Regions from separate parts of the Paenibacillus sp. MAH-35 genome, predicted to be linked through region 2. Evidence: riboswitches for the same ligand, from Rfam matches in the RefSeq annotation. Region 2 holds a riboswitch; the other holds the start of a gene.

Region 1 (4,975 bases), on a different contig from region 2:
GTCCCTCGGAATGTGCCGCCGGGAAAAAAGGAATTCGTCCTTTATCCTTCATCGTTCAGTATATTTTCTAAAATCAAATCCGCACACTCTTCGGAAGTGTTTAAATGTGTGTTAACGGTACAATTATACTGGATATCTTTTGCCATGATTTGGTTTTGCCAGTCCGATTGGTTTTCGGTTCTATTTCCCCGTGCTATATTTCTTTGACGGCAAATGTCTAACGGGCAAAATACTTCAACCATGTATAAGGGGTACCCAGAAAATAAATTCTTCACTTTTTCATAATGTGGTCTTAATTCAGGTCTTTCCACCAGAATACCGTCAATAAGCACATTTTTACCATGGTCAGAAAATAATTTGGCAGTGTGGTACATCATCATAATTGCTTCACTTAAATACTTCCAATAATCTTCACGAAGATAACGTTCACCTATCATTTCTTCAAATAGGTCATTGGCAACAACATAATAAAATTCGTGCGATTTTAACTGTAAAGCATCTACTATTGAGGTTTTTCCAGAACTCGTAACTCCGTTTAAAAAAACGATTCTGCCTTTACTCATTTTCTTAATACCCCTTATTCGTTCAGTTCCTTCAATTTTACCAGCGAAACTGTAATTCTGGAAATAAAAAACAACTATAATTAAACTAAACTCCCGTAACTTCAAAAAAGGGCCGCACGTCTCTCGACAGCCCTTGAACAATTCAAATCATCCCCGCATCCCTCTAAACCAATTGTCCCGGTGCGAACCGCTCCATCATAGCGGCGATTTCCGTGCGTATTTGTTCCAGCTCCGCGTCGTTATCGGCCCCGCGGGTGGCACGTACGATCCAATCGCCAATTTGCCGCATTTCGGCTTCTTTCATTCCCAGCGTCGTTACGGCCGGCGTGCCTAACCGGATGCCGGACGGGTACCAAGGCTTCCGATCGCCGGGTACGGCGTTTTTGTTAGCAATAATGCCGGCCCGCTCCCAGCGAATCGAAAGCCAATGCCCATCCTTGGCAGCCAGCCCGTTAGCGGAATGAACGATATCGAGCAGCAGCAGGTGATTCTCCGTTCGTCCGCCCATCAGACGAAAGCCCTCCGCCTGCAAATGTTCGGCCAGCGTCTTCGCATTGCGGACAATCTGCCCGGCGTATTGCTTGTATTCCCCGCTCATCGCTTCCCGAAAGGCGACTGCCATAGCTGCGACCGTATTCATGTGCGGGCCTCCCTGAAGTCCCGGAAACACCGCTTGGTCAATGGCGGGGCCTAGCTCTTTTTTGCATAGGATGAGTCCGGCTCTCGGTCCGCGCAGCATTTTGTGCGTGGTCGTGGTGACGAGATCGGCATGGGGGAACGGATGAGGGTGATACCCGGTCACGCACAGTCCGCAAATGTGAGCGATATCGGCCACAAGCAACGCGCCGGCCTCTTTGGCGATTTCCCCCAAGCGCTGAAAATCGATCCGCAGCGGATAAGCAGTCGCCCCGCAGATGATCAGCTTGGGCGAATGACGGCGGGCCAGCTCGCGGATTTCGTCATAGTCCAGCTCATAATCGGCGTTCAGTCGGTATAAAACGGCTCGATAGGATACGCCCGTCACGTTCACGTGGTGCCCGTGGGTCAAATGTCCGCCGTAGTCCAACGAAAGCCCGAGAAACGTTTCTCCCGGTTTCAAAAACGCATGCAGCACCGCAAGATTGGCCGGCGAACCGCTCAAGGGCTGCACATTGGCATGATACGCCTCCGGATTCGGCGTAAACAGCTTCAGCGCCCTTTCGATGGTCAAGCGCTCCAAGGCGTTTGTGTTCGCCTGTCCGCGATAATACCTCCCGTTTTTCTGCATGCTTCGTTCGCCGTTTTCCCAAAAATACGGATAACCTTCGGCGTACTTGTTGGTGAATGAGGAGGCCAGCGCCAGCCGGACGGCCATGGAGGAATAGTTTTCAGACGGGATGAGCGCAAGCGTGCTTTTTTGACGAACGCTTTCCGCCTCCGTCATGGCTGCAACCTCGGGGTCATGCTGGTCCAAATACGTCTGAATCGTTTCCACTTCGATCAACTCTCCTTTGCGGGATTGGATGGGGAAAACAAAAAAAGAGCGCTTAATCCGAAGATTAATCACTCTCGCCCAGGCGTACGGCACATACCCCGCGTGCTTCCTCATGGTTCCCCATGCTCCGCCAGTCACACGCAGTACCTTTTAATTAGTCATATAATATCAAATATTCTGACAGTTAACAATCATTCTTTGCGAGATGATTCTACTTTATCCGGGAATGGCTGCGTTTACGCTAATCCCCCTTATACGTATCTGCTTGGAGATTGACGGTCCCCTAGCCTCCTCCCAGCCTCTGCTAACTCTCCAGACCAAGGATCAGCTCCGCAATGTAGCTTTTCTGCTCAAGCGAAGCCGCAGGGGCAATCAGCCCCTGTTGGAGCACCGACGGATCACTGATGTAGGCGGAAAAGTCTGCCAAATAAGCCGCGGCTGTCTGCACGGCCCCTTGTTCGAGCAGAAGGCCGACGATATCGATCCGGTACTGAAGCTGCGCAGCCAAGATACCCTGTATGGCCTCGGACGTAGCTGCGTCCAAGGCGATTTGTTCCAGTCCGGACAACGTATAGGCGATTGCAGCCGGATGCAGTGTTATCAACGACTGCCTCGCATTGCCTGCCTGATCGGCAGCTACGATCCGCAGCGACAGAGGCTCGGAGCGTCCGCCGATCGCAATCGGCGTCCCCGGTTCATGCTCCGTCCCGTCGAGCCACACCTGAATGCGGCCGGGGCCCGACAGCGTGTCTGCCGCATAGACGGACAAGACGACCGAAGCCGTATCATCCGGCAAGCCGGAGCCGTCCTCCACGGTAACGCCGTTAATTGCCGCAGTTATGGCCGGCGCGGTTCGGTCGATGCGCACAAGGAACGCTTTCTCGGCTTCCGCGGTTCCGTTCGCGTATACGGAACGGTAGGTGAAGCGATATTCGCCCTCGGCGGTCAGCGTGACCGGTCCGTTGTACACCCGCCATTCTCCTGTAGCTCCCGCATGTCCGGAACTGCCGCCACTGCCGGGCGCGACCGGGCCTCCGTCCGGACCGCGTTCTGCCTCCACCCGGTATTCCGTACGCTGAACCGCTGCTGCGTTTCCGTATACGTGCAGTTCTACTGTAGCGTCTCCGGTATGCCAGCCGCTCCCGCTTCCTCCCTGCACACTCGCTTCGGTGATCGGAAACGTGTCTTCCGCGACGGTCTCGGAGACAAGCGGAATCGCAAACGCTCGTCCGACGGCGACATCATACTGGTAGCCTTGGTTGAAGTTCGCGTTGTTGAGATAGCCGCGCACAACCGTCTTCTCGCCGATCGACAGCCGCAGCAGACCGCCCGCAAGCGGCACAGCGCTTTTGATTTCATAAGCCGCATTGCGCACGCCGTCATTATCGACGAAGATCCAGCGGCCGGTCAATTCGCTTGGGCCGATGCCTTGCAGATCGGTCTGCACATCAATATAGTTGTCGTCGGTCAGCGTGCGGGTGAAGTCCGCCACCGTGCCGGTCAGCCGAGCGACAGCGGCAACCGGTGTCTCGCCGATCGGGACGAAATACGAACCGTCATGGACCTTGACATAAGTCTGTACGCCGTCCTGTTCCGAATAAACCCCGAAAAACCCGCGAAACCGCAGCTTGCCGTCGATTTCGTATTCCGTGTCCGAGTCCGGCGCGTAGACGATGTAATCGGTACGGCCGTTAGCCAGCTCAACCTTGACGGCGCGCGCCTCGTTCGTCTGCACGATGCTGCCGTTCCGGCGCACTTCGGCCTGACTAATCGACTGAATATAGCGATCCCCTTTGTACGGCTCGATGACCGCCGTAAACAAGCTGTCCAGATTCGTCCCTGACCGTTTGCCGACAAAATAGCGGATCTGCTCCGGGTTGCCCGGCTTGTTGTCCGGCGGCAAACCGTCGGCCAGCGCTGCCTCGTCCAGCTCGCCCAGCATCGTCAGACGCAAGTGGGCGTCGGTCGGAGCGCTCGCCCCGTTGCCGTACATGTTCCATGTATCCCGCACGTTCCAATCGACGCTGAACTGTGCAGGCGGTGCGGCGTCGCGGTCTACATTTTTCAGCCAATGAAACCCGCTGCCCGCATAGCCCGATCCCTGCGTTATGCCGGATTCGGTGCCAAACGGCACGCCTGGACTAGCGTACGAGCCGACGTACTGTCCGCTGCCGTCCTGCTGCGGAACGAGATTCAGTCCCTCCGCGCTCACCGTCCCTTCCATCGCATGGAAGCTGTAGCGATGGTCGCTTCCGCCTTGCACGCGGAAAAAGTCCACGGCGTAGGAATGGTCCTCGTCCACCTGAATCATCGTTGTCGTCCGGCGGTAGAGCGAGGTTTGCGGATATACTTTGGGCGCTTGCGCGTCGATCAGCATCACCCGTCCGTCCCCGTCGAAATGCAGCGGCTGCGCCACATCCTGCACGTTTTGCTTCGCCTGATCGACGACAACCGTATTGTGGCTGATCGTATTGTTCATCCACTGGTGCCGGTGCGGATCGACTGCATCGGCGAATTTCGGGTAGCCGAGATCAGGCGCCAGATCGAGGCCGTAGGCGTGGATGCCCAGATTCAGCGTATCGCGATGACCGTGGATGCGCGAGGTGCCGTAATACATCCATAAGCCGCGAAGCGTATCGAGAGCGGTCTGGTCGTCCGGTTCCGGCGCGTTGTCCACATCCCACAGGCGAAGCTCGGTTACGCCCATTTTGTAATTGGAGGACTGCGGGGATTTGCCGGCGTTACGGAACGAGAGCGTATGCTCGCCCTCCGTCAGCGCAAGCTCAGCCAGCGGCTCCAGCTCCTTCGCGGAACCGAAGAAATCGATCGTTTTCACATACGCGTTGTCGATGTACACATCATAGATGCCGTAGGTGGACGCCCGGAACGGTCGCAGATCGACCCGGTACGTGCCCGCCGTCTCCACCGGAAACGCAAA
Region 2 (4,975 bases):
TTGGAACGGGACTCCGACTGGGGGCTGCTGTTGTTGCTGCCGGTGGAGCTGTCTTCCTACGATCGGAAGACGTATCCGCAGGCAGAGTCGGTATATATGCTGGCTGGTACGGACAGCCGTCTGCTGGAGCGATTGCTTGACGATGCCCCGATTCCGAATCAGCCCGCCGTATTCAAAGTGCAGAGAAGCGACTACAAGCAGCTTCTCGAGCGGAAGTTCAAGCTTGCCGGGATTCGTTCCTTTTATTCCTACTCCTGTCTGGAGGCGTTTCCCGGTCAAAGCCCGGATGAGGTAACCATGCGGGACACCCTGCAAGAGGAACTGCTGCCGATGTGGCTCTCCAACGGATACGAGCTTGGAGAAATCGAGCAGTTGTTCGCTAACGGGGCGAGATCTTACAGTTTCTATGCTGACGGAAAACCTGCCAGCACCTGCATCGTCTTTCGCAATTACGGCAGAGTCTGGGAAGTCGGCGCCGTCCATACCGCAGAGGAATATCGGGGTAACGGTTACGCCAAAAAAGTCGTAAAAGCCGCCGTCAACGGACTGCTGAGCCGAAACCTCATCCCGCGTTATCAGGTCGAAGACCGTAACCGGCCATCGATCCTCCTGGCCGAGTCACTAGGATTAACCCGGCTCGTTACGCTGGAGCATCTCTATTGGGCCGGCGCGTAGAGCCAGGGCGGCAGCATGACCTGACATGCCCGGGCTTTGTATAATCAATTTGGTATTAAATGGTAGTATTTTTCTTCATTCGCACGGTATCGAGTGTAAACGCTTCTTACCGGATCGAGCCGCGTCTATACTCCTCCTCCACAGCCTCAACCGTTCAGCGGTGGCAGCACGATCTCACCGGCCGCAATCCGTCCGAGCGTCTCGACGTAAAACGAATGCTCCCTGCGCAGCACGCGCGCGGCCAGCGTCTCGACCGAATCGCCCGGCTCGACGGGTACGACGCTTTGCGCAAGTACCGGTCCCTCGTCGTACTCGCCGTCGACCAGATGCATCGTTACCCCCGTCTCGGTCTCGCCTGCAGCGAGCACCGCCTCGTGCACGCGATGGCCGTACATCCCGTGTCCGCCGAACTTCGGCAGAAGCGACGGGTGAATGTTCACGATACGTCCGGCGTAGGCGGCCAGCGTTTGCGGACCGAGCTTTTTCATATACCCGGCCAGAGCGATCAGATTTACGTCCTGCGCGATCAACGTATCCAGAATCGCCCGGTCCAGCGCTTTCGGCTCCGGATAAGCTTTCGAGCTGAGATGGAAGCCGGGGATTCCCGCCTGCTTCGCTCTCTCCATCGCCCCCGACTGCGAATTGTTGCTGATCACCGCTTTTACAGCTGCATTCATGTTCCCCGCTGCAGCGGCATCGATGATCGCTTGGGCGTTCGAGCCTCCATGCGAAGCGAATATAGCTATGTTCAGTTTCGGCATCCTACCTGCTTCCTCTCCAGATGATCCCGCGTACGGCGGTTACGGCTTGTTCCTTCAGCCTCGCCGTGTCCCCGAGCAGCTCAGCCGCCCGTTCGTCGTACCGCTGCTTCGCTTCCTCGTCCTTCAGCGAGGCCAGATTGATTTCTACGGTCAAATAGGCGGACTGAGCCGCCGACTCGAACAAAATCGCGCCGATCCCGAGATCGGAGATGACGTTCGGATTGGCGGACTCCGCGATACGCACCGTTTGCTCAAGGGCGTCCCGGCATACGCGCATAAGCGCGAGCGGCACTTCGATCGCCTGCGCGGCCGCATCCTGGATCGCTTGCGCACGCATCCGCTTCTCCTCGTCCGTCGATTTCGGCAGCTTCAGAGCCGACATGTATCGTTCAAAAGAAGCGACGTCCGCCTCCAGCAAGTCTTCGCAATCCCGGGTCCAGTCCTGCAACCGGCCGACCGCCTCTTTCATCGCCGCTTCCGCTCCGGCGAATTTCGCGCCTTGTGTAAAATTGGCCGCCATCGACACCATCGCGGCCCCGAGCGCTCCGACGAGCGCCGAGATGCTGCCTCCGCCCGGCGTCGGAACGGCTGCTCCCGCTTCTTGAACAAACGACCGAATCGTCCGGTCGAACATCGCATTTTGCTGCTCCATCATCGTGCGGCCTCCCTTCCAGCCTGCTGCTGCAGCCGAATCGCCCGCATCGCATTTTCGAACAGCAGCGCCGTCGTTAAAGTGCCTACGCCCCCGGGGACCGGAGACATCGCTTCTGCAACCTCGATCGCACGCGGATCGACATCGCCGGTGATCCTTCCATCCGGCAGCTCATGGATGCCCGCATCTATGACGATCGTCCCGGGTCGGATCATTTCCCAGGTAATAACTCCCGGTTTCCCGACAGCGGCTACGACAATATCCGCATGTTTCAGATGAAACGTCAAATCGGGAGTTCGCGAATGACATACGGTGACGGTCGCCTGCTCCCGCTGCAGCATATGGAACAGCGGCAAACCGACCGTTTGACCGCGTCCGACCAGCGTTACATTTTTTCCTTCCAGCGTATAGCCGTATGACTTCAGCAGCCGGATGCACGACTGCGGAGTAGCTGGAACTAATCCGGGCTCGCCGGTCATGACGGCAAGCCGGTTGGCCGGTGTGACCCCGTCGACGTCTTTGAGCGGATCGATCGCCTCCGCTACCGCAGAAGTCGAGATGTGAGCGGGCAGCGGCAGCTCCAGCATAATTCCGTGTACGGCTGCATCCCTGCTCCATTCCGATACGATTCGGATCAGCTGATCTTGCGTAACATCTCCCGGCTGTTTCATCAGCTCGAACTCGATTCCGAGCTTCGCTGCGACTTTACGTTTCGTCTCCGCATAATAAACGGACGCCGGATCGCTGCCAACTACAAGCGCCGCTATCTTCGGTATCGTTCCGTTTGCACGCTGCCGCGCCGCTTCTGCCGCTACTTCCGCACGGACTTGCTCGGCTGTTTCCTTCGCCTTTAACCATACTCCCATACGTATCCCTCCCGGTTATCGCGGAACCTTTAACGAATCCCCAATATCTGCAATGGCGTACAACAAAAAAAGCATCCGAAGCAGCCGCTATATGCGGTACTCCGGACACTTTACCCAGGCGAGCGGCAGTTGTCCCTTCCGCACGCTCCCCAGTGGTGCCCCACTTGATTCGCCAGTCGCGTGCGGACTGTTCAGTTGCCCTCATCATATCAAAGTTCGTCCGTGCTGGCAATGCAGGCCAGCTCTATTTTTTCAGCTCTTCCTGAATCTTTTTGTTTGTCGCTTCCTCCGCTTCCCGCAGCGCGGTATTGACGTCCTTTTTGCCGAGGATTACGTTGTTGAAGCCTGTAAGCAGGTTGCCTTCCGCGACGCTGTTGAATTTCCCGATCGGCGCCGCCGGAGCGAACTTGGCCGGTACGATCGCTTTGCTGTTTTTCCCTTTATACATCGACGCGTCTTGACCGAACGCTTTTCTCAGCTCCTCGCTCTTCAGCGCGGATATGAACTCTCCCCGCTTCACGCCGGGCAATTGAAACTCTTCCGAAGCCAGATAAGCCATCACCTGGAACGCCTGATCCTTATGCTTGCTCGTATTCGTCAGCCAGAACGCGTTCGGGTACGGCTGCGGCCCTACGCCGGGCTGATCGGCCATCGCCGGGAACGTCGCCAGATCCCAATTCATGCCTTCCAGCTCTTGGGCCGTGTGCAGCGTGCTGACCGGAATCCACATCGCGACCGTCCGGTCTTTGACGAACGTATTGCGCTGATTGGTTACATACGTCAGGTTGCCGTTCATGTTATAACCCGGAAGCGTATAGAAACGGGTCAAATTGTCGAACAGCTTTTTCCACTTTTCTTCGGAATAGGACGCCTTCTGAGTGGCCGGGTCGAACGTTTTGAGCGAATACGGATTCAGCCTCATGAAATGCTGGGCGGATACGAACAGCCCGCGATACGTGACGCCTCCGTCTTCCCGCGTCAGCCGTTTCGCCAGATCGTACAGATCGTCCCACGTATTCCCGTCCTTCGGATACGGAACACCGAATTTGTCGAAAATGTCCTTATTGTAATATACGGTAGCAGGCGACATAAATACAGGCAGCCCGTACATGCCTCCACCGCCCAGCAGTTTCATCTGGTCGACGACCGCCGGTTCGAGCTTATTCAAGTCGAACTTGTATTTCTCGATGAGCGGCGTAATATCGGTTTGAAGCTCATGCTGGAGCAAATTGTTGTATACGAGTCCCGTCGACGAAAAAATGAGGTCCAACTGCTCGCCGGCCGTAATCATCTCCTGCACTTTTTTCCCGTTCGTCATCGGTACGAATTTCGGCGTAATATGCGGGAACTTTTGTTTGACCGGACCCGCGATTTCTCTCTCGAACCTTTCCGCCGGCCAGTCGCCGCCGCCGTCATAAAAGACAAGCTCGATCGGTTCTTCCTTCTTCGGCGGCTGCTGGACGTCTTCGCCCTGCACACCGGCTTGGCCTTTCCCTCCGCATGCGGCCAGCATTGTGGATACAAGCGCTGCTGCGATTACACCGTTTACCATTTTTTTACTCATGATGGACACCCCTTATCGTTATCTGTTTGAAATTTGATCTGCAAGCGATTTCATATTAGAAATATAGCACAGCACTCCGGCTAATGGCTTTAGACACGAATGGGAAGGCTGGCGGTTCATTTAACTGTCAGTGGTTTTTTGGGGAAACCCCGTCATCGGCTTGATATGGACTGGTAGTCGGTCAGTGCGCTTAGACGGGGGCGGGGCGATATCGGGCGATGGGGCGATAAGCGGCTGGGCGGCAGGCGGGGGAAGGCAATGGCAGGCGGGCGGACGGTGGCTGGTGGCATACGATGGTCAGGCAATACGCCGGGGGCGACTGGTGGACAGACTCTGATCAAGCAATGGGCCTACGGCGGACGGTGGGCGGCAGGCGGTAATCAAGCAAGAAGCGGACGGGGGGTTCCGGGCTTAATCCTCCCGCTTTTCGCCTAAGACGGCTGTGGTATAATACAGA

What was found. A riboswitch is a leader RNA that binds a small molecule or an ion and turns the genes downstream of it on or off. The one in region 2 is predicted to bind ZMP and ZTP.
Region 1: linked by a shared signal. The riboswitch ahead of glyA (serine hydroxymethyltransferase) and the one ahead of AC3Y2E_RS00220 (bifunctional 5,10-methylenetetrahydrofolate dehydrogenase/5,10-methenyltetrahydrofolate cyclohydrolase) in region 2 are both predicted to bind ZMP and ZTP.

Annotation. Positions count from the first base shown of each region.
Region 1 is NZ_JBYUPU010000012.1:105,802-110,776, reverse strand. Features, by position in the region: gene AC3Y2E_RS15540 (phosphotransferase-like protein) at 42-563, opposite strand; gene glyA (serine hydroxymethyltransferase) at 727-2,037, opposite strand; ZMP/ZTP riboswitch at 2,107-2,185, opposite strand; gene AC3Y2E_RS15530 (heparinase II/III domain-containing protein) at 2,342-4,975, opposite strand, start outside.
Region 2 is NZ_JBYUPU010000001.1:59,071-64,045, reverse strand. Features, by position in the region: gene AC3Y2E_RS00235 (GNAT family N-acetyltransferase) at 1-675, shown strand, start outside; gene purN (phosphoribosylglycinamide formyltransferase) at 822-1,436, opposite strand; gene AC3Y2E_RS00225 (cyclodeaminase/cyclohydrolase family protein) at 1,438-2,091, opposite strand; gene AC3Y2E_RS00220 (bifunctional 5,10-methylenetetrahydrofolate dehydrogenase/5,10-methenyltetrahydrofolate cyclohydrolase) at 2,088-2,954, opposite strand; ZMP/ZTP riboswitch at 3,060-3,144, opposite strand; gene AC3Y2E_RS00215 (ABC transporter substrate-binding protein) at 3,199-4,518, opposite strand.